3 regions of the Anaerobacillus sp. ABA4_114 genome follow, and region 2 is predicted to be linked to each of the others. Evidence: riboswitches for the same ligand, from Rfam matches in the RefSeq annotation. Region 2 holds a riboswitch; each other region holds the start of a gene.
What was found. A riboswitch is a leader RNA that binds a small molecule or an ion and turns the genes downstream of it on or off. The one in region 2 is predicted to bind cobalamin.
Positions count from the first base shown of each region.

Region 1: linked by a shared signal. The riboswitch ahead of ACXAEY_RS04025 (ribonucleoside-diphosphate reductase subunit alpha) and the one ahead of ACXAEY_RS16650 (acyl-CoA thioesterase) in region 2 are both predicted to bind cobalamin.
Region 3: linked by a shared signal. The riboswitch ahead of ACXAEY_RS03470 (ABC transporter substrate-binding protein) and the one ahead of ACXAEY_RS16650 (acyl-CoA thioesterase) in region 2 are both predicted to bind cobalamin.

Region 1 covers NZ_JBSWUM010000001.1:823,604-831,350, reverse strand. Annotated here, with positions in the region: gene ACXAEY_RS04040 (YebC/PmpR family DNA-binding transcriptional regulator) at 1-620, opposite strand, end outside; gene ACXAEY_RS04035 (DmpA family aminopeptidase) at 823-1,881, shown strand; gene ACXAEY_RS04030 (ribonucleotide-diphosphate reductase subunit beta) at 2,214-3,251, opposite strand; gene ACXAEY_RS04025 (ribonucleoside-diphosphate reductase subunit alpha) at 3,263-5,500, opposite strand; cobalamin riboswitch at 5,639-5,815, opposite strand; gene ACXAEY_RS04020 (hypothetical protein) at 6,038-6,163, shown strand; gene ACXAEY_RS04015 (hypothetical protein) at 6,201-6,734, opposite strand; gene ACXAEY_RS04010 (mechanosensitive ion channel family protein) at 6,833-7,747, opposite strand, start outside.
Region 2 covers NZ_JBSWUM010000001.1:3,225,270-3,233,016, forward strand. Annotated here, with positions in the region: gene ACXAEY_RS16605 (hypothetical protein) at 1-2, opposite strand, end outside; gene ACXAEY_RS16610 (IDEAL domain-containing protein) at 66-266, opposite strand; gene ACXAEY_RS16615 (cystathionine gamma-synthase family protein) at 403-1,596, opposite strand; gene ACXAEY_RS16620 (M24 family metallopeptidase) at 1,615-2,814, opposite strand; gene ACXAEY_RS16625 (GNAT family N-acetyltransferase) at 2,971-3,477, opposite strand; gene ACXAEY_RS16630 (DUF5694 domain-containing protein) at 3,490-4,218, opposite strand; gene ACXAEY_RS16635 (AAA family ATPase) at 4,239-4,775, opposite strand; gene ACXAEY_RS16640 (DUF4825 domain-containing protein) at 4,870-5,364, opposite strand; gene ACXAEY_RS16645 (cupin domain-containing protein) at 5,351-5,725, opposite strand; gene ACXAEY_RS16650 (acyl-CoA thioesterase) at 5,843-6,313, opposite strand; cobalamin riboswitch at 6,459-6,636, opposite strand; gene ACXAEY_RS16655 (AAA family ATPase) at 6,698-7,453, opposite strand; gene ACXAEY_RS16660 (hypothetical protein) at 7,638-7,747, shown strand, end outside.
Region 3 covers NZ_JBSWUM010000001.1:725,957-733,703, forward strand. Annotated here, with positions in the region: gene ACXAEY_RS03455 (nucleoside recognition domain-containing protein) at 1-884, shown strand, start outside; gene ppaX (pyrophosphatase PpaX) at 874-1,518, shown strand; gene ACXAEY_RS03465 (acyltransferase) at 1,515-2,021, shown strand; cobalamin riboswitch at 2,111-2,292, shown strand; gene ACXAEY_RS03470 (ABC transporter substrate-binding protein) at 2,430-3,401, shown strand; gene ACXAEY_RS03475 (FecCD family ABC transporter permease) at 3,385-4,422, shown strand; gene ACXAEY_RS03480 (adenosylcobinamide amidohydrolase) at 4,425-5,894, shown strand; gene cbiB (adenosylcobinamide-phosphate synthase CbiB) at 5,891-6,856, shown strand; gene cobD (threonine-phosphate decarboxylase CobD) at 6,831-7,747, shown strand, end outside.

The DNA.
Region 1 (7,747 bases), 2.4 Mb from region 2:
AGGTCGACCTCATTTTGAGGGAGCATTGTTAATTCCGCAACAGTAAATTCAGTGATTCCTTCGTTTTTCAGCGCTTCCTGAACTGCATGAAACTGATCAGGTTCAGCATAGATGATCACAGCATCCTCTTCTTCTAGTAAATCTCTAACGTCGATGTCTGCTTCCATCAATAGCTCAAGCAGTTCGTCAGCCGTTTTTCCTTCGATACCAAATACAGCTGTCGGATCAAACATATAAGCTACAGAACCATTCACACCCATGTTTCCACCGTTTTTTCCAAAAGCCGCTCTCACATCTGAAGCAGTACGGTTCACGTTGTTTGTTAGTGTCTCTACGATCAACATCGAACCGTCTGGGCCAAATCCTTCATAACGAAGGTTGTCATAGTTTTCTTCAGATCCGCCTTTTGCTTTCTCAATCGCACGATCGATGATTGCTTTTGGTACATTGTATGTTTTCGCACGTTCTAGTACTAGTCGTAGTGCCTGGTTTGCTACTGGGTCTGGCTCTCCCTGCTTAGCTGCTACATATATTTCACGACCGAACTTGGCATAAATTCTACTCGTATTTGCATCTTTTGAAGCTTTTTTTTCTTTAATGTTATTCCATTTTCGTCCCATTACGTTCCACTCTCTTTCGACTTAATCTTACCCACTATTTCATGGTTATGAACACTTTCATGAAAATACACTAACACTTCTCTATTAATTATAGCACATCGTAGTGGCCGCTTATTGAGATTCACCTTTAGAAATGGCAGCAGGATAACCGTTTCCTTTTTGTACAAGAAGAGTATGATGGTAATTAGAAAGGTGGGGTAAAATGCAGAATCAAAGAGTAAGAGATTATGGTATTTCTATAGGAGAATTAAAAACGGGACCGCTAAATTCTATAACCGACGTGACAGGGGTTACAGTTGGACATGCTACGTTAAGTAACGGTGAGATGCAAACTGGCGTAACAGCTATCCTTCCCCATCAAGGGAATACATTTAGAGAAAAATGCATGGCTTCTACTCATGTGATCAATGGTTTTGGAAAAACCATGGGTACGATTCAAATGACCGAACTTGGAACATTGGAAACGCCAATTCTGTTAACAAACACACTTAGCATTGGAACAGCATCAGATGCACTCATCGAATACATGCTCGATCGATGCCCTGAAATCGGTCATTCAACAGGAACGGTCAATCCTGTCATTGGAGAATGCAATGACATGTTTCTTAACAATATCCGAGCAAAATACGTGAAGAAAGAACATGTTTTTGAAGCAATTTCTAACGCTTCTACACATGTAGAAGAAGGCGCAGTTGGAGCAGGTACTGGTATGCTTTGTTACTCGTTAAAAGGTGGGGTTGGAACTTCATCTAGAATGATGGAAATGGGGCATGGCACCTATACACTAGGTGTTCTTGTCGTAACCAATTTCGGTATATTACGAGACCTGCGTATCGATGGAAAAGCAATCGGTGAAGAGCTCAAAGCAAATCTATTACATAAATGGGAAGAAAAAGACAAGGGTTCAATTATGGTGACCGTTGCCACAGACCTTCCTGTTTCGGAGCGGCAGCTAAATCGGATCATCAAACGATCCGTAACGGGCTTATCGAGGACAGGTTCCATCATTACGACTGGAAGCGGCGAAATCATCATTGGATTTTCCACAGCAAACAAGATTCCACACGAGAAATCTTCAGAACCGTTACAACTTCAAACGATCCACGAAGAAGACATCGACCTAGCATTCCGAGCGGTAGGTGAAGCTACTGAAGAAGCGGTGCTAAATTCACTAACACAGGCAACACATGTTGTAGGTAGAGACGGAAACGAGCGCCCAGCATTAAAGGATTTGTTGGAGGAGTTTGATATGAAGCTATAAAAAAGAACCTACTAGGTAAGTAGGTTCACAGCTTGATCTCAGCTTGTCGAGAAACCTATGTCATTATTCGGTGCTCCCGATGCCGTAGTCGATTGCACGCTTTCCGCGGACGAACGTCCAAGCCCGAGGTGAAATTCACACCCCGGTCTCGGCCGCCCGTTCTACCGCAGGAGTCCGCGATCGTCTCTCCTACTCAATTTGAATATATCCAAAAAGAACATCCCGTCCCAATGGTTTAACAGAGATCCTGACCATCCCTTTGTCTATCAACGACTAATCCAAAACCTTACTTTCTCTACATGCTAAGAACCTACTAAGATAAGTAAGTTCTTCTACAACTCATCAAAGCCATTATCATCCGATACCTTTGTATACTGCCTGGATTTCTGTTCGAAGAAATCGCTCTTTCCAGAATTAACATCTGCATACGCCTTAATCCAACGCATCGGATTTTCTCGATAGCCTTCAAATGGCCGGTCGATTCCAAGTTGGTTGACACGTTTATTCGTCATAAACTTAATGTAATCATTAAGCTCATTTTGTGATATCCCAATAAATTTATTTCCTATGATCGCTTCCCCCCACTTCATCTCTAACTCCGCCGCTTTCTTAAATGTATCCTTAATAAATCGATGGTTTTCCTCCGTGTTCAGGTGAGGTTGCTCATTGAACAGTTCTTTTACAATGTTCGCAAATAATGTGACATGTAGCTGCTCATCACGATTAATATAATTGATCATAGTCGAGGTCGATACCATCTTTTGATTGCGGGCGAGATTATAGAAGAACGCGAATCCCGCATAGAAAAACAAGCCTTCTAAAATAACGTCGTATACGATCGACTCAAAAAACGTTTGAGGCGTTGGGTCTTCTACAAACCTCTCGTAACCTGAAGCAATGAATTCATTTCTCTCAAGTAAGATCTCGTCATGCTTCCAATATTCAAAGATTCGATCCTGCTCCTGTTTTGAAACTAGTGATGAAAGCACATAGCTGTAAGATTGATTATGGATAACTTCTTGGAAAGAAAGAACCTGCATTAAGGCAGATAAACTAGAATCTGTTAAATAATCAGCTACTTTACTCGAATAATCGGTTTGAATGGAATCAAGAAACGCTAGTAGACCAATAATTTTCTTGAACGTATCCTGTTCATCGTTGGATAAGGAGTCCCACTGTTTAACGTCTGAAGACATGTTGATTTCAAACGGCGTCCAAAAATTACCCAACATGTTTTTATACATTGGATACGTCCAATTGAATCTTGTATCGTCCCAGTTTAAAACGTTCGAACTTTTGCCATTAATAATCCCACTAGAGCGATTGGGAGCTGAAATATCATAGATTTTTCTTTTTTGGATTGTATTCATACTTCTTCCTCCTAACTTGAGCAGCTTTCGCAATCTTCGATATCTACTGATGTACTTCTCACGTAATAAGTGGTTTTTAGTCCTTTTTTCCATGCTGTCATGTGTATGTTCAACAACTCTTTGGCTTTAATCGTGTTTTGAACATAGATGTTAAACGAAATAGACTGATCGACATGGCGTTGACGCGCAGCATTTTGTTCAATGCTCCATAATTGATCGATATAATAAGCCGACTTATAATACCAGGTCGTTTCAGGTGATAAATCAGGTGCTGTAACAGGAATCTTGTAATCTTTCTTTTCCTCTGAATACTCTTTACGAAAAATTGGATCGATCGATGCTGTGGAACCTGCTATTAAACTTGTGGAGCTATTCGGTGCAACAGCTAGTAGATTAGCATTGCGTAGACCTTGCTTCTTCACTTTTTCTTTCAGTGTTTTCCACTTTTCATCGTGATAGTTTCTACGATCAAAATAAGCGCCAGTATGCCAGTCCGATTTCTCGAACATCGAGTAACTACCTTTTTCACGAGCTAATTCCGAACTCGCTTCAATCGCTAAATAATTGATCGTTTCATAAAGATGATCCGCAAACTCAACAGCTTCATCCGACTCCCAAACGAGCTTCTTCTTCGCTAAGAGGTGGTGCCAACCGAAAGTCCCAAGTCCGATCCCTCTATATTTTTCATTTGTAAGTTGAGCCTGTGGGACTTCAATCGTGTTGCAATCGATCACATTATCAAGCATTCGAACTTGAATTGGGATTAGCCTTTCAAGAACACCTGCTGGAACTGCTCGACCTAAATTAATACTCGATAGATTACATACCACATAATCGCCAGGATTTTTGGTAATTACGATCTTTCCTTCGTTTGTTATTTCTTCTTCCACAGTCGTCGCGCTCATGTTCTGCATAATTTCAGTACATAAGTTCGAGCTGTAGATCATACCTGCATGCTTATTCGGATTCGCTCGATTCACAGCATCTCGATAGAACATAAATGGCGTACCTGTTTCTAACTGCGATTTCATAACGCGTTTCATAATATCGATGGCTGGTATAGTTTTACGAGATAATGTATCACTGTTTACACACTGCGCGTATTTTCTCCTAAAATCTCCATCTCCATCGCCTTCACGTTCATCGTACGCATCTTCAAGTGAAAAGCCCATCACTTTCCGAACTTCATGAGGATCAAACAAATGCCATTCACCACGTTCTTCAACGGTTTCCATAAATACATCCGGTATACACACCCCCGTAAAAAGGTCATGTGTTCTCATCCTCTCATCACCGTTGTTCAGCTTTGCATCAAGAAATTCAATGATGTCTCGATGCCAAACATCGAGATAAACGGCGACGGCACCTTGTCGCTGTCCTAGCTGATCCACACTTACTGCAGTGTTATTCAGTTGCTTCATCCATGGAAGTACACCAGAAGAGTTACCTTTGTATCCTTTTATGTCACTGCCTCTAGCTCGAATCTTCCCGAGGTATGCACCGATTCCACCTCCGTTTTTTGACACTGTCGCAATGTCAGTGTTGCTGTCATAGATGCCTCGCAAGCTATCATCTACCGTATCGATAAAACACGAACTAAGTTGACCATATGTTTTCCCTGCATTCGCGAGAGTAGGTGTAGCAACTGTCATATACAGATTTGAAATGGCCCAGTAGGCTTCCTTCACTCGTTCCAAACGTTTATCTTCCGACTCCTTCATCATCAGCATCATCGCGATAATGAGAAAGCGCTCCTGAGGAAGTTCCATAGTGTTTTTTTCAAAATCTTTTGTGAGATATCGATCTGCAAGCGTTCTTAAGCCGATATAGGTAAAAAGATGATCACGATCTGGAGCTATGTTTGCTGCAAGGTGTTCAATTTCTTGTTCGCTATAGTTTTTAAGGAGATCCGCGTTGTAGATTCCTTGGCCCGTAAGTCGTTTCAATAGGCGATGAAATGTCCCTTTACCATACACCTGTTCTTCTCCACGAATTTCCAAAGCTCTGTCATAAAGTGACTGAAGATGAAAAGATGCTGCTACATATGTCCAATCTGGTTCTTCGGCTGAAATGCGCTCGAGCGCATTTAAAATCAACATGTGTTCAACATCGCCGTCCGACACTTCTCCAGATATACCGCTTCCTAATTTGTTAAAAAACCCTTCACTATCAAGATTTGAAAAACGCTTAAGAATGTTTTTGGCTTCTATTATGATCTCATGTTCCTCTAGAGCAATCGTTAAACTCATCTAACCCTCTCCTTTTTTTAGCAAAATAAAAAAGCTCACTCTTCTATGAGTGAGCTTTTGAGAATACGACAAGGGTAGAATCCAGGGATAACCCTGCATCCTTTCTGCCACTTCTCATCCTCAATCCCCGAAGAATAGAAACGTTTCTGAGCATCGGCAGGTCTACTGGCTACGTGCTTCTTCCTCAGCAAGCCTTCCCGGATCATCATCCAGTGGCATTTGCTTCGTCCACACGACAGTTGCGGGGACAGCTCCGGATTAAAACCGGATTCCCTATTAAGTCGTTTCACGACACCGCATACTCAATCACTATTTAATTAACTACCATAAAGTCTATATATAGTATCTAATCTAAAAATAAAACACTAAATATCGATGTATTTATCTTACCGCACATTCTGTAATCTAACAAGAAGAAAAAATCAATCAATGTGTGATTAGGTATAAAGTCTTTCTATAGCCTAACACTATCTTTCATTTTCAGCATATATTGTTTATACCTAAAAATGTTTCCTTAAGGAAAAAGGAGATAAGCTTATGAGTAAAAAGCAGCACACATGCTTAAAGAAACTAGCCGGATATACACAATTGTGTTATAAAATGGGATTGCTCAGTGAAGAAGAAAGTAAGGAGATCATGAATCACTTATCACAAAAATCATGAGAATAAAAAAAGAGATAGGAAACCCTATCTCTTTACGTTAGCTTACCTTTTCAATTAATGCAGTAAGTATTTCATCTTTCTTTTTCGCTAATGCCAATGCTTCTTCACGTTTCTCTTTCATTTCACTGAACTTTGCTTTCATTTCATCTTTCTCTTCATCTGTAAGCTCAGGTCTTTCGCCACTATCTTTCCATTCTTGTTTTTGTGCTTTCAATTTCTCATGAGCAGCCTTTGCTTCTTCATGAAGTGCATTTAACTGCTCATTTACGTCGGCTAACTCAGTTTGTAATTCTTCAACGCCATCAATTGCTGAGGCATTTTTATCGAGCAATAAATCGATTAGCTTTTCTTGTTTCTCAAAAATCGATCCCATTAATTCATGATTTTCATTTCCTTTTTCTTCTTTATGAAAACCTCGCTTATGGTGATGCCCTTTCACCTGTCCTTGTTCCTGAACTACCTCAGTACCGTCTACTTGTGCACCCTCTTCAGATGCCGCGTTTGCACTCACACCAGCTATTCCACCTGCAAGTACAACTGAACCTGCAATACCTAGTAACCACTTTTTCATTTTTTTCGATCTCCCTTCAAATTATTATCCTTACACACTTAATTATGGACAATAATTGTGGAAGAAATTGCGAAAAAAGTGTGTGAAATTGTGTGATTTTATTTCCTTAGCTTTTCAATGACGTTGTCATCCATACTCCTCACGTGCAAATCACGTTGAGGAAAGGGAATTTCAACATGATGATCAGCAAGCACCTTATTTATTCGGAAATTAAGATTACTCTTTGTCACGACCGCCGCTTTTGGAGAAGAAATCCAAACGAACAACTGAAAGTCCAAGGATGAGTCACCGAACCCGATGAAATTTACAAACGGTTCTGGTTTTTCAAGTACATACATTGAATCTTCTTTCTCATCTTTTGCAACTTGATGGAGCAGTTCTCTTACAAGTTCAACATCTGAACCGTAAGCAACGCCGATCGGTACGACGAGACGCAATCGATTATCTCCGTAGGAGTGGTTAACGACCTGTTCTTCTATAAAGTAAGAGTTAGGCATGATGATTCGTTCATTATCAAGCGTCCGTATAATTGTTGCTCGCATTTTAATTTGCTCAACATCTCCGATAATGTCATTAATTATCACGCGATCACCTACTTTGATGGGGCGCTCGAATAATATAATAAGACCTGAAATGAAATTGTTAGCAATGTTTTGCATACCAAAGCCGATTCCTACGCCTAATACACCTGCGAAGATGGTCAATGCGCTTAAATCGATTCCAACAGTAGTCAAACTAATAATCACTGCTATTACCATCAAGGTATAATGGAACACTCGATTAAATGTAAATTGCAACCCCGTATCTAATCGATAGTGGTCATACAAAGGGGGCATCAGTAGTGAGGTGAATATCTTTGACAGCCTGTTCGCAAGCGTAATGATAAACAATGCGATGAGAAGAAGCAGCAAAGATATTTCAACATCACCGATCGTGAACAGCTCACGGCTCATCCAGGCATACTCAGAAAAGTAGAGAAGCAAGAAAACGATGATGGCATATAGCGTTAGCCA
Region 2 (7,747 bases):
ATCTCTATCTCCTCCTGAGTTAGGTGATACTAGATTATAAGCAAGCGGTTCGTCTTTTATGCCTATCAATTATGGAAAGTTTTCAATCGCTCTGTCAGTTCCATGAAAGTCTCGCGGTCACGCTCGTCTAATGCTTTATCTATTTCTTTCATAAGTAGCTCTTCTCTATGTTTAATAGCGTTATTATGGACATGTTCTAGTAGCTCTGCGATTACTTCCTGACTCTGCTCCGACACTTGGTTTGAATAGATTTTTCGATGATCCATTGTTTCATCCTCCATTCTATTATTAGAAACGCAGCTACAATTGTTATCGCTGTTACTAGTAATCTAACCGATTTTACAAAACTTTAAACTTCACAATGCAGATTCTTTTAACTTTTCTGACTTTAAGGAGATTTTACTAGACCTTCACTTCTTTTACAACGGCTTGAAACGCTTGTTCTAAATCATCGATAAGGTCTTCTACATCTTCTATACCCGCTGAGTAGCGAATTAATCCTTCTGGTATGCCCATGGCCGCTCTCTCTTCAGGTGTGCATTCGACATGACTCGTCGTTCGTGACGGTCCCACCGTTGTCTCCACGGCTCCAAGATTTGCGGCTCGGTTTGCAAACGTCAGCTTCGGTAAAAGATGCTTCACCGTTTCCACACCGCCTTTCACCGCAAAGCTGAACATCCCGCCGTAATCCTTCATCTGCTGTTTCGCGATCTCATGCCCCGGATGATCCTCGAGTCCAGGATAATATACCTCTTCGACAAGTGCCTGTGACGTTAAGTACGTCGCGACCTTCATTGCGTTATCGCACTGCTTCTGTACACGAAGCTTGAGCGTTTTCATCCCTCGCAGCAAGAGATAGGCACTCATCGGATCCATTGTCGCTCCGTTGATTTCCCGGTAATGATAGATTTTTTCGACCAAGTTTTCATTTCCACAGACGACCCCGCCGAGTGCATCTGCATGACCACCGAGAAACTTCGTAGCACTATGGATCACGAGATCCGCTCCGAGTGCGAGTGGGTTCTGATTGATCGGTGTAGCAAACGTGTTATCGACAACAACGAGCGCCCCCACTCGGTGAGCGGCTTTTACCATCCGCTTGATATCCGTAATCTTTACCGTTGGATTCGTCGGTGTCTCGAGATATAGGATGCGGCATCCCTTCTCGACCTCTTCCTCAATGAGCTCATGATTTCCCGTTTCACAAAGCATCACATCGACGTTTAACATCGGCAGAAATTCCGTGAAGATTTTATTCGTGCCACCATACGTATCTTTGATCGACACGATCCGATCTCCTGGAAATAGAAACGTTGCGAGCGTATTGCTGATCGCCGCCATCCCTGTCGAGAAACTCGTCGCCGCTTCCGCTCCTTCAAGCGCCTTCACTTTATCTTCGAACGCCTGAACAGTCGGGTTCGTATTCCTACCATAGATATGACCCTTCTTATTTCCAACCGCGACCTCATACCACTCGTCCATGTCATCATATCCATACGCAACGCTATGGACGACCGGAACTTGCGTCGCACCATGAGAGAGGTATTCTTTCTCCCCTGCCCAGACGGACGATGTCCCCATTCCTGGTTTTTTCACAATCGATCTCCTCCTTTTTCAGACTGCATCGTTCCCCATCATCGACACGCCTTTTGCATCGATTAGCTTTCTTGAAAAATTCGCAAGAACTTCGCTTCCACTCTCCGTGACTCTGATCGATTCGCTGATTTCAATCCCAAAATCGTGATACCAGATTCCAGGAATAAGATGAAACGTCATATTCGGTTGTAAAATTGTTTGATCACCTTGTCGAACGCTCGCCGTATGTTCACCCCAATCAGGTGGATAGTTTAGTCCGATCGAATAGCCGAGGCGTGAATCCTTCATGATGCCATGCCGAGCGATCGACTTCCGCCAAACTTCTTCAACCTCTTCGCACGTTACGCCAGGTTTTACGAACGCGAGCGTCTCATCGAGCCCTTCTACCACGACTTTTCCAATGTCTCGAACTCTCTCATCTTGCGTCCCAACTGAGACCGTTCGCGCCATCGGACAATGGTATCGTTTGTAGCAGCCAGCAATTTCGATAATGACGAGGTCATTGTTTCGATACCGTTTATCAGACCATGTGAGATGCGGTGTACACGTATGTTCCCCCGATGGTAACATCGGAACAATCGCTGGATAATCTCCGCCAAATTCAGGTGTTCCACTGATGAGACTGCTATAAATATCAGCCACGACGTCACATTCTCGAACGCCCTCAGAGATCGTATCGACCGCTTTTTGCATTCCGAGTTCAACGAGCCTGGCTGCATTTTTCATATATAGAATCTCTTGATTCGATTTCACCATCCGAACACGGTTCACAAGGAGGGTGGCATCTTTCCACTTCGCGTCAGGAAGGTTTCTTTTCAACGATTCAAACGCTAAGGCGGTGAAGTAGTACGCCCCCATCTCTACCCCGATGTGACGCGTACTTTGATCAAGTTCTTCAAGTGTTTTCGCAACAAAATCCATCGGATGCTTCACGTTCGAATGAACGTAATCATCGGTATACGTTACGAGGTTCTCATGGTGAAGCCATGTCGTTGCCTTCGCACCATTGCCGTCCATCTTTCTTCCGATCCAAAGCGGCTGCTCTTCATCGATGATCACGACGACCATTTGATCCACGTAAAATGACCAGCCGTCATACCCCGTTAAATAATTCATGTTCGCAGGGTCCGTTATAAGCAGAACTTCAAGACCTTCATCGAGCATCCTTCTCTTCGTCAGCTGAATGCGTTCCTGGTACTCTCGCAACTCGAATGGCATCATTGGGACGTCGCCTCCCTACAACTATTGTTTAAATTTTCAGTTAACTCATACTACCATCATCCCGCCTTACGACACAACTCCCTTTTTACAAAAAATTATAAGGTCACGCATTAAAAAAGCAGACCCATTCATCATGGATCTGCCTTAACCTTTTTACATTACCTTTCGATTCATCCCCAACCTATAAAACCTTTTATCCACAGCCAGGACAGGAAAAGATTTCGGGAGGTCTTCCAACTCCACCCGAACAAAACCATTTTTCTCATAAAATCGATGTGCCGCTAAAAATTGCGGCGTTGTACCAAGGTATATGGCATGAACTTCTTTCTCCCTCGACCACTTTATCGCTTCTTGTAGCAATCTATTTGCGACAAAAAGAGGCTTCCCTCGATAATCCTTATGTACAAACATCTTACGTAGTGCGAGCTGGTTGTTATCGATGTCGAGTAGGCTAATCGTACCCACTACACGTCCATTATAGATCGCAAGCCAGAAGTTCCCTTTCCCTGTTTGATAAAACGACGCGATCGCATATAGATCAGGCTGTTCTTCTACTGTAATTGGGATTTGAAATTCATCTTGTTGGATCGTAGAAATCAAATCCACCACTTGTTCTTGATAGTCTTGATCATACTGCTGTACGACTAGATTCTTTTCCATTACGTCACCTTTTCACTCTAAATAGTTCCCTACTCTCTCTACCTCAACCAAACCGCTTTCTTCTAAAAACTGTGAAACGAGGTGAACGTGAGCAGACCCTATGATGAGCAACGTTCGAGCACCAGGCTCACACAGCTCTGCTAGATTGTGATAGATAATCAAGTTCCTCTGATACCACCATCGGACCCAATCGATGCCAACGTATTGCTCATCTTTTCCGATACGAGCGATGTTCATATACATCTCGTGACTCTTCATCACTTCTTCAGGAGAATTCATCTCATGTAAAAGCTCGAGTATCGTTCTGTTTTCCAGACTTTTATGAGAATGCGAGGGATACGTTTTGTTGATATATTCATAAAGCTCAGGCTGCTCTTCTTTTGCCCAATCATATACCTCACTTAGCGCTCGATTTCCGACCGTATCCATCCAATCGACCGCATATACTTTTTTATGCTCTAATTGAGACGCGATACGAAAGCCAAGTTGATGCACTTCATCGACCCTGAGCTCTCCATTACCATTCACGTAATCCTGATACTCTTGATTAAGCCCAGCATTCTCACTCTTTACAATTTCGAATGCTAGCTTTGTAGGCTCAAACCGTTTTAATCGGTCAACAATGTCGATCATTTCTGCTTGTCTCTTTTCCGTTTCCAAATCATCCGTATCCACCTTATAAAGGTCTTTCGTATACTTCATATGAAACGTTCCGAACACCAGAACTTTTGGCTTACCCAACACACATGCTCCTCCCTATTCTAAAGAATCGGCATCACTAACCTTTTCATAATAATGTCTACAACCTCTTCAATTCGTCGGTTCTCAGTTGAAATATATTCCCCGAATCCTCCAGAAGAAAAAGCCTCTATACACAGATCGGTTTGGTAAAAACACCAACTTCCATAAGCTTCTCCCCTATTCAGGAGTCTTGTGGTAATCGTTTCCTTACTAGCTGTTAAGCAAAAATGAAACGTCTCAGGATCGATTCGTTTAAATCCATCGAAGATAGAATGAAAATAATCAGGTTTTCGAATCGTCATCGGGACGATGAGGTGTTTCTGATAGTGCTTTGCCGTCCGCTTTGCAATGGAGACGGTGAACTCTTTCCATAATTCCAAGTCTTGAAAATCACCCGTAAGTGCCTCTTCTTCTTTGATCGATGAAGGAAGCAACGCACTGAGCATCCCTCCGACCACTTCTGGATCAAAAAGCATACTGTTATCGATTTTGTTTAGAAGCTCATTGGCAACAGTCGTTTTTCCAACTCCAAACGCGCCATTGATCATGATGATCATCGCTTAACTCAACGCCTTTCCGGAAAAGATATTTTCCGTCTCTTTGACGACTTGAACAGCAGTATTTCCACTCAACACTTCATCACAATAAAAATCAGTCACGCTCATTCACTCCTGTTTGGTTTTCAAAAAATTGATTGACTTGCTCCGAGTCTTCAAGCTTTGGCTGAGCAAGATCGATCAGTTCATCTTCTGAAGCAGCTTCAAAAAGATTCTCACCATACCAAGCTTGAAACTCATCTCTCGTAACCGATAATACCTCGCCATCGTAATCAGCAGAAACGACCTCAGCATTTTGAATCAACGTGAAAAGAAACGTTGCATTGAATAGAAACGCTTCTCTTTGCTCTTCTTCTGGTAGCGCTTTTGAATAATAAGCTGTTAAGCCATATGGCTCGCTTTTTGTTTGCAGCGATAAACTTTTTAACTCCGTGCTACCAGGCAGCATTCGTAAGATCGCACCAACCGCTCCGTTGTCTCCTATGTATGAATCTTTGTACTGAAAAAGCGTTTCCTCGGCTGGTTCAGCAGAACGACAGCCGCTGACGATGATTAGCAATACTATAAAAACAAGCTTAATTCCCTTCATCTGTTATTTCCTGTAAACCACTGAACGGCTTTAGCTTGTCACATTCTATAACGATTGCGGTCATGCCATCTTCCGTCGACGTCTCATGCCATTCCCCTCTTTCCCACATCGCGAGCTCTCCTTTTTGTATACGAGCAGTTTGATCGCCGCCCTTCACGATTCCTTCTCCTTCTAGCACGAGGAACATTTGTGGCACCACAGCTTCATGACCTCCGAGTAATCCATCACGACCAAGATGCATACAAGCGATCTGTATCACATCGACCTCTTCTTCTATCATTCTCGTAATAGGCGAAATCACCACATGCTTACTATCAAACTTCGTAATCTCTTTACCTCGACCAAATCGGTAGCGCTTCATACTTACCCTCCTACATTATGCCCCATACATACTTCGATTCTTAAGGCGCTCTCCCTTTTAATCTGGCAAAAATAAACAAACCCCTCAGGAATTCGTTACCTGAGGGACCCTCCATTATTACCTTAACCTTGAACGATTCTGACGATGTTCCTTCCTTGAAGGCGCAGTGTCGTACAGCCTCTTCTCTTCATCCGTTTCAGGTAGGATGCCTGGCACGGCTTTCGGTTTCCCTTCTGAGTCGACCGCAACCATCGTTAAGAACGATTCTGTCGTCATCACTTTTCTCCCGTGAAGAAGATCATCTGCATACACCTTCACATACACTTCCATCGATGTTCGACCGGACCTCGTGACACAAGCCTCGAGCGTTAACGCATCTCCAACTTTCGCGGATGATAGAAAATCAACAGAGTCGATCGATGCCGTCACGACCACACAATTTGAGTGTTTCATAGCCGTTAATGCTGCGATTTCATCGATGTATGCTAACACTTTTCCTCCAAAAATCGTATCCAAATGATTCGTATCTGGCGGTAACACTAACCTTGTTTGTGTCATTTTCGAATAGCTTACTGGTAAAGATTCCATGATTGCGTTCCTCCTTCACTTTTTCAACAAAAAAACACATCTCCAAGTTGAAGATGCGCAGGATATAAACGTCACGAAATCACGGAACCACCAAACAGTATCCGTTAGTACTTTCCACGTAACACCCTCCTATCTCCCGTAGGAATCAATGCTCTTCCTTATGGCAGGTCTCCTGACTTCGATTCTTCAGCACATCGCCCTTCCCGTTAAACAACAGTGGTATTGCGATATGCCTCCTCTTCACAGTGGCGGGACCGCGCTGGATTTTCACCAAACTTCCCTTTTCAGCTTTTAATAAAGCCACCATAAGGCCTATTCAGTTAGTAAGGAAAATCCTTACCTGAAAATTACTATCTCCTATCGTTGAAGATCTGTCAAACTCGTTCACTGAAACAAATGATGCAGCAACCGATCTTTATCATCAAAAAACTCTTTCATCACCTTAAAGTGTTCCGTCTCCTCTAATGTTGTCTCAGTCATTCCATCTTCACTCAGCACAATCATTTTCGAATCTGGGTATGCCATAAGGATCGGCGAGTGTGTGGCGATAATAAACTGAGACCCCTGTCCGACCAGTTCGTGGATGCGGGCAAGCATCGACAGCTGTCTGATGGGAGAAAGTGCTGCCTCAGGTTCATCTAAAATATATAACCCTTCTCCCCTAAAACGATTGGTAAAAGCCGCGAAAAAGGATTCTCCGTGAGATTGTTGATGGAGCGATTTGCCTCCAAACCCATCGACGACTTTTGCCCCCGCAAACGGATCAGCATCTAACTCTTCAATATTTGTAGCGAGATTATAATACGTTTCCGCTCTGAAGAAGAAATGATCCTTCGCCCTATAAACGCCTTTTGCCAGTCGCAAATAGTGATCTAAGTTTGAGTGAGAATCATAGCTCGAAAAATTAAAGTTAAGCGTCCCGCCTTCAGGATTGAACCCATACTTAATCGCCATCCCTTCAAGCAGCGTCGATTTCCCCATCCCATTCTCACCAACGATGTACGTCACGTTCGGGTGAAACAAAAGCTCCTTAAAATGCTTAATTACCGGGAGATCAAATGGAAAGAAATCATATGAAGGGATCTCATCTTCCTTTACATTGAGACGTTTCACATACTGGGTTTCTTGCGTTAACTTCATTGCTAATTGCCCCCTAACTTACAAACATAAGTTCTACTCATCATACCACTCACACGCGAAGCGCATAATATAAAATGAAAAAAAGACGCATATTCACTGGAATTCACCCATATGTATAGTAATGAATTTCATTTTTTAAGGAGGAGATCTTATTTCTGATCAAAAGAAACAAGACGAAAACCTGGTGAAGAAAACCTCCAAACAAGCAAACGATCTTGTGAATAAATCTGCGGATACAGTTAATGATATGGTGAAGTCTGTTAGCGGAAAAGGCGGTCTCGTTGGCAAGGTCTC
Region 3 (7,747 bases), 2.5 Mb from region 2:
TATTCCCAATCACTCTTCTTGTTACGATCTTAAGGTATACACCCGTCCTGGAATGGGTGATCAGTTTAATCGAACCTGCTATGAAATGGCTTGGTTTATCAGGCGAAGCAGCCATTCCGCTCGTAATCGGGAACTTCTTGAACCTTTATGCAGGAATCGGAGCAATTTTGACCCTTGATCTTTCTGTCAAAGAAGTGTTTATCCTTGCCGTCATGCTTTCTTTTTCTCACAATTTATTAATTGAATCAGGCGTTGCTGCTAAGGTCGGTGTCAAGCTGTGGGTTATTTTATGTGTGCGGATCGGTCTTGCGGTTGTATCAGGATTCATTATAAACCTTGTTTGGCAAGGCGGGAATGAACAAGCTGTCTATGGCTTAGTTCCTCAATCTAGTGAAGAAGTAAACGGGTGGGGGCTGATTTTACTTCAAGGTCTTGAAAAAGCTTCGATCGGTGTTCTTCAGCTCGCCCTCATCGTGATTCCGTTGATGATATTTATTCAAGTTATGAAAGATCGCGAATGGCTCAACGTGTTCTCGAAGTGGATGGCACCTATCACTAGGAGCCTTGGTATGAGAGAAAATACGTCGACTACGCTAGCAGCAGGGCTTGTTTTCGGTCTAGCTTATGGAGCGGGAGTTATGATTCAGGCTGCAAAAGAAGATGGTGTGAAGAAAAAGGATCTTTACCTCGCGTTTATTTTTCTAGTAGCGTGTCATGCTGTTATTGAAGATACGCTGATCTTTATACCACTAGGAATACCAGTTATCTGGCTCTTATTGGTGAGGCTGATTACTGCCGTCCTGTTAACGGTAGTGATTTCGATTATTTGGAAGCGTAAGGATACACGTGTTTCACACAGAAAGGAACCTTTTTATGAACATTGATACGATTTTATTTGATTTAGATGGAACATTAATCAATACGAACGATTTGATCATGGCATCGTTCAAGCATACGTTCGAGCATTACTACCCAGGACTGTATTCCGATGAAGAACTTGTGAACTTCATTGGAGAACCGCTCTATCACACGTTTGAGAAGCATGATAGAGAACGAGCGGAAGAGATGGTACAGTTTTACCGAAATCATAATATCGAAAATCACGATCAACTCGTAACGGAGTTCGATGGTGTATTTGAAACGGTCAAGACGTTGTCCGAAAATGGATACAAGCTTGCGATCGTGACGTCTAAGATGCGGAACACAGTGGAGATGGGATTGAAGCTGACAAAGCTGGATCAATTTTTCCCTGTAGTCATTACAGTCGAAGAAGTAGAAAATCCAAAACCTCATCCAGAACAACTGAATACTGCGATGAAAATGCTCGGTTCTAGTCCTGAAAATGCGATCATGGTAGGCGATAGCCAATATGATATTCTTGCTGGGCAGAATGCCGGTGTAAAGACTGTCGGTGTATCATGGACGATAAAAGGGCGAGAGTTTTTATCTTCTTATAATCCAGATCATATGCTTGATCATATGTCAGAGCTTCTTTCAATCGCTGGAGTAGGCAAGTGAGAAATACCGAGCGTTACCCTGTCGAAGGAAGCAACGCCCTATGGCAAATTTATAAAACGGTCCCATTCTGGAAAGTTGTAAAAAACTTCGCTGTGATACAAATAGCACGGTATACGCCCTTCATCCCGATGAAGAATTGGTTATACAGGACTTTTCTAGGAATGAAGATCGGAGGAGAAACGGCTTTTGCGCTGATGGTCATGGTGGATATCATGTTTCCTGAGAGGATTAAAGTCGGAAGGAATTCCATTATCGGGTACAATACGACGATACTTGCTCACGAGTATTTGATCGACGAATATCGTCTTGGTGATGTTGTGATCGGTGATCGCGTGATGATCGGTGCGAACAGTACGTTGTTGCCAGGCATCACAATCGGCTCTGGAGCGATTGTCTCTGCAGGAACACTCGTGCACAAGGACGTTCCTGAAGGAGCTTTTGTAGGTGGAAATCCAATGAGGATCATTTATACAAAAGAAGAAAGAGAAGCAAAAGGCTTATAATACAAAGTACGTCGAAGTGGGGTCGATTAGGAAGATGTTACAGATGTCTTTCACCCCTAAAGACTATCGTGTATAATAAAACTTGCAATTACATATGTACTGATTCAGGTGTCTTCACGATGAAGACTTAATAGGGAAGCTGGTGTAAATCCAGCGCGGTCCCGCCACTGTAAATGGTCGTAAGCTGTGAAATCCACTGTTCATATCGAATGGGAAGGAGCAGTAAGCGATAACCATAAGCCAGGAGACCTGCCTGATTCAAAAGCACGAACAACCTACGAGGATAGGGATGTGCGAAGGAAGGTAAGTGTCATCTTGTGTATCATTCTTACTTTCATTCGGCCATCTCCATGCTCGTGCGTGGGGATTTTTTTTGTTTCATCATACATTTTAGGAGGAGAACTACACATGAAGAAGCTTTATTCATTGCTCGTATTATTACTACTCGTTACAGGAATCATGGCCGGTTGCGGATCAGATAATTCATCTGAGAACAATACTAACGTAAGTACAGAAGAGAATCAGAATACAGAAGATAGCGCTTTCCCAGTTACCATCACAGATGCGCTCGATAAGGATGTAACGCTAGAAGAAGATCCAGAGAAAATCGTTTCCTTAATTCCAAGTAACGCAGAAATCCTCTTTGCACTAGGTGCAGGTAGTGAAGTAGTGGGTGTTTCAGATTTTGCGAACTACCCAGAAGAGACTGCAGATATTGAGAAGATCGGTGGGATGGAATTTAATGTTGAAAAGATTATCTCATTAGATCCTGACCTTGTCCTCGCTCACGGCTCTAGTGCTCATAACTCAGAAGCTGGTCTACAGCAGCTCCGCGATGCGGGAATTGCTGTTCTAGTCGTTAACGATGCAAAAAGTTTTGATGAAGTTTACACATCGATGGAAATGATTGGACAAGCAACAGGCGAAACGGAGGCAGCTGAAGAGTTGATTGCCGATATGAAATCGAAACTAGAAGAAATCAAGTCAAAAGCTGAGTCAATCGAAGAAACGAAGAGCGTCTTTGTTGAAGTTTCTCCTGCACCAGAAATTTATTCTCCTGGTAAGAATACGTTCATGGACGACATGCTCTCACTTATAAATGCTACGAACGTTACGCATGACCAAGAAGGCTGGAACCAAATCGATCAAGAAGCAATTATTCAAGCAAATCCAGATGTGATCATCACCACATACGGCTACTATACGGAAAAGCCAGTGGAACAAGTGCTGAGCCGTGATGGCTGGAAAGATGTCACCGCAGTGAAAGAAGAACGAGTTGTCGATGTTCACTCTGACCTTGTTACACGCTCTGGTCCGCGTCTTGTTGAAGGAGTAGAGGAACTTGCTAAAGCGGTTTACCCGGATGTTTTTACTGAATAAAGCAATCCCTTACGTTATAGCTAGTGGACTGCTAGTTGGCGCGATGCTGCTTGGTATCTCGGTCGGGACTGTCTCAGTTCCGATCGAAACAATCCTAAAATTGATGTGGGCTGAGGTACTGAACCTACCGTCAATGGGTGAAACGGACCCTATGTTCACGACAATCGTGTTGGACATCCGGCTGCCTCGTGTCATCTTAGCAGGACTTGTCGGTGCATCACTAGCGGTTGCAGGAGCTGCCTTTCAGGGTCTTCTTCGTAATCCATTGGCAGATCCTTACGTACTCGGTGTCTCATCAGGTGCATCTGTCGGTGCAGTGCTCGTCCTCTTTTTTAACTTGTCACTGCCGTTGATCGGCATGTTCACACTGCCAATTATGAGTATTGCTGCTTCGATCGTTACCATTTTCCTCGTCCTTTTCTTTGCGCGACAAATCGAACGTTCGATGCGTGTTGAAACGATTATTCTGACGGGGATCGTGTTCAGCTCTTTCCTTGGGTCGTTGCTATCTTTAATGATTGCTTTAACAGGAGAAGAGCTTCGCCAAATCATCGGTTGGCTTCTTGGAAGTGTTTCGATGCGAGGGTGGGAATATATCGCGATTATCTTACCGTTCTTCGTGATCGGAGCGTGTATTTTGCTAGTTAGTAGCAAGGAACTGAACGCGATGTCTTTTGGTGAAGAACGTGCACAGCATATAGGGGTCAACGTAGCTAAGAGGAAGCTGTGGATATTAATAGGAGGCTCGATACTAACTGGAGGCGCTGTAGCTGTTTCCGGTACGATCGGTTTCGTCGGTCTTGTGATTCCTCATCTTACGAGACTATTATGGGGGCCAGATCATAGACACCTTCTACCATTATCGATCCTGCTTGGGGCTGCTTTTCTAATTGTAACGGACCTTATTTCAAGAATCATTATCTCACCTACGGAACTACCGATTGGAGTCATTACGTCATTGATCGGAGCGCCAGTGTTCGCAATCATCTTAATTCGAAGACGGAAAGAAAGAAGAGGGTAAGTATGTTAACGGTGAATCACGTAACAGGAGGATATCCAGGTCACGAAGTGCTCCATGATCTCTCATTCGATGTAAAAAGAGGAGAACTGCTTGGAATCGTAGGACCGAACGGTAGCGGGAAAACAACGATATTCAAAGTGATCAGCGGTATTTTAAAAGCAGATAAAGGAGAGGTGCTTTTAAAAGATAAGGCGATCTCAAAGTACTCCGCAAAGCAACTAGCAAAAGTTCTCGCTGTGCTTCCACAGCATGCTGAACATGCTTTTCCATATACAGTGAAAGAAACCGTCTCACTCGGCAGGTATGCCCACCAGACTGGATGGTTTCAGATGTGGACTGAGCGTGATGAAGCAGTTGTCCAGAAGACGATGGAGCAGACTGGAATCAAAGCTTTTCAAGACAACTACGTGAATGAACTTTCAGGTGGTGAACGTCAGCGCGTTTTCCTAGCTCAAGCACTCGCACAGGAGCCGGAAATTCTGTTGCTTGATGAGCCGACGAATCATCTTGACCTTTCTTATCAGAAAGAGCTTCTCGATTTGTTAAAAAAGTGGACGAGGGAACAAGGGCTTACGGTCATCTCAATTTTTCACGACTTGAACCTTGCTGGTTTGTATTGTGACCGCCTTTTACTACTTGAAGATGGCAAGGTGAATATGCACCACAAGCCGAACGAGGTACTGGATGAAGCGCGTATTCAGTCGGTATATCAAACGAATATTGAAAAACATCCGCACCCTACTGTACCAAAACCTCAAATGCTACTATTACCAGAGAAACAGGGTGAAGACCTCGATGACCTAGTTATCGATGAACGGTTATTAATGTCTAATGAAGAAATGATTCAGCTCAAGGCTCCGTTCCCTCTTCGGACGATGTCTTCAGGTGTCGTTGGCTCTGGAACGGGATGGTACAACACATTTGTTAATCGTCACGTCGATAAGAGCTACAGTTGTTCGAACCATCGTGAAGAAATGGAGGCGTACCTTAAAAGTCATCAGATCGATCCTGTTGAAACCGTTGGGATGATGACAGCTGTTTGTCTTGAAGATGTGTCTTATCGACTCATTGAGGATGACGGTGTTTCTGTATTTGTTGTCGTTACAGCTGGAGTGGGCAATGCTGTAGATGCATCGCGAAGTGTTGAGCACGTGTATGAACCGTTGCCTGGGACGATCAATACGTGGGTGTTTGTGAATGGTTCACTGACTGATGAGGCTTTCATACAAAGTATCATGACAGCAACAGAGGCAAAAGTGAAGGTGATGCACGATCATCATGTGAAGGACGCTATAACCGGATCGTTCGCGACAGGTACCTCGACAGATAGCATTTTGATCGCAGCGACACAGCGTGGGAAGCGCCTTCCGTATGGAGGTACGATTACGACCCTAGGAAAGCTCATCAGTCAGGGAATTTACCTGTGTACATCAGAAGCACTCAATAAGTATCGTAAAAGGGTGTCGGAATGATCCTAAACCACTTGATTGCGCTAAGCATTGCCTTTTTTTTAGATCTCATATTAGGTGACCCGCCAAAGTTGCCACATCCTGTTCGGTGGATTGGTTCAACCATTGCATTTCTTGATCATCGTTTGAACAATGGATCGTATCGGAAGCTAAAAGGTGTTGTGATGATGCTCACGGTACTGACGATTGTTGTGGGCATAACGGTGGCTTGCGTGCTTCTTGCTTATTCCCTTTCTCCCTTATTAGGAATAGCTCTTGAAGCGCTCCTCATCGCAACAACGGTATCACAAAAAAGTCTTCGGACAGCGGCGCTTGAAGTATTCGAACCTCTTCAAAAAGGTGAGAAGATGGAAGCGAGGAGAAGGCTATCTTACATTGTTGGACGGGACACTGACCAACTGGGAGAAAGCGAGATTGCAAGGGGAGCAGTTGAAACTGTCGCAGAAAACACGAGTGATGGCGTCACAGCACCTCTTTTCTGGGCGCTTTTCGGAGGTGCTGCAGGTGCTGTGGCTTATCGCGTGATCAATACGTGTGATTCGATGGTGGGTTACCAAGATGATAAGTATTATGACTTTGGATGGGCATCAGCAAAATTGGATGACGTAGTAAATTGGCTTCCTAGTAGAATGACTGCCTTTTGCATGCTTTTATCAACAAAGCCGAAGCAGCAGACGATGAAGGGTACGTGGACCATTCTTTTCAGGGATGCTAAAAAGCACCCTAGTCCAAACAGTGGTTGGGGAGAAGCTGCAACTGCAGCTCTTCTTGGCGTTCAATTGGGTGGAAGTAATTCATATCGTGGTCAGGTTTCGAATCGCGCTAGGATGGGTGACCCGATCGTTCCGCTCCATTCATTACATATTCCTCAATCGATTTCCATCATGCATCGCACATCACTGTTGTTTCTCATCATTTTATGGATTGGAGGACTCATTTTTGACGCTACCTTCCCATGGTTCTAATCCTCATTATTTATACAAATCTCTTAATCTAACAAAACCAGACCGCTATAGTGATTTTAGTGCAAATCTTAATCCTATTGGGCCACCTCTAGAACTGAAAGAACGGTGGAATGATTCATTCGAAGCGATCACCACGTATCCTGATCCAAAAGCTTTATCGTTAACGAAAAAGTTAGCGAAAGAATGGAACGTAGACGAAGCAAACGTCCTTATCGGTAACGGGGGAGCTGAACTGATTTCACTCGTTGGCCGTTTTCTAGCAGGTAAACGCGTGTGTATCGTTCAGCCTACTTTCTCAGAATACGAGAATGCTTGTAGAAGTAACGGGTGTGAAGTTCTTAACCACTCCTTAGAGGAAGGCGATTGGGAATTAGATACTGCTTCACTTATTAATAAAATGAAACAAGTTGACGCTCTCTTTCTCTGTTCACCGAATAACCCTACAGGCTTGGCTTATTCTGAAACGGAAATCAAGATGCTTCTAGATGAAACTAAAAAGCATAATTGCTATTTGGTCATGGATGAAGCGTTTATGGATTTTCTCTCAGATGAAAATTCGATCATTCCATACACCCATACCTATCAAAAACTAATCGTTCTTCGTTCGCTAACGAAAATGTATGCGATACCTGGACTACGGATCGGATATATGGTCGCAAATGAGGGTGTGATCAATGCAGTTAAAAAAAGCCAGCCTCATTGGAGTGTGAATGCACTTGCGCTCCTAGCGGGTGAAATCTGTCTGAATCAATATGATCACGTTAAGAAGACGCGTCACCTCATTCAGCAAGAGAGAGAAAACCTTCAGCGCTTTTTTGATGCCCATTCCTTTCAGTACTCCAGATCGAGCGTGAATTTTTATTTATTACGAGATCCTGAGAAGAACGACCA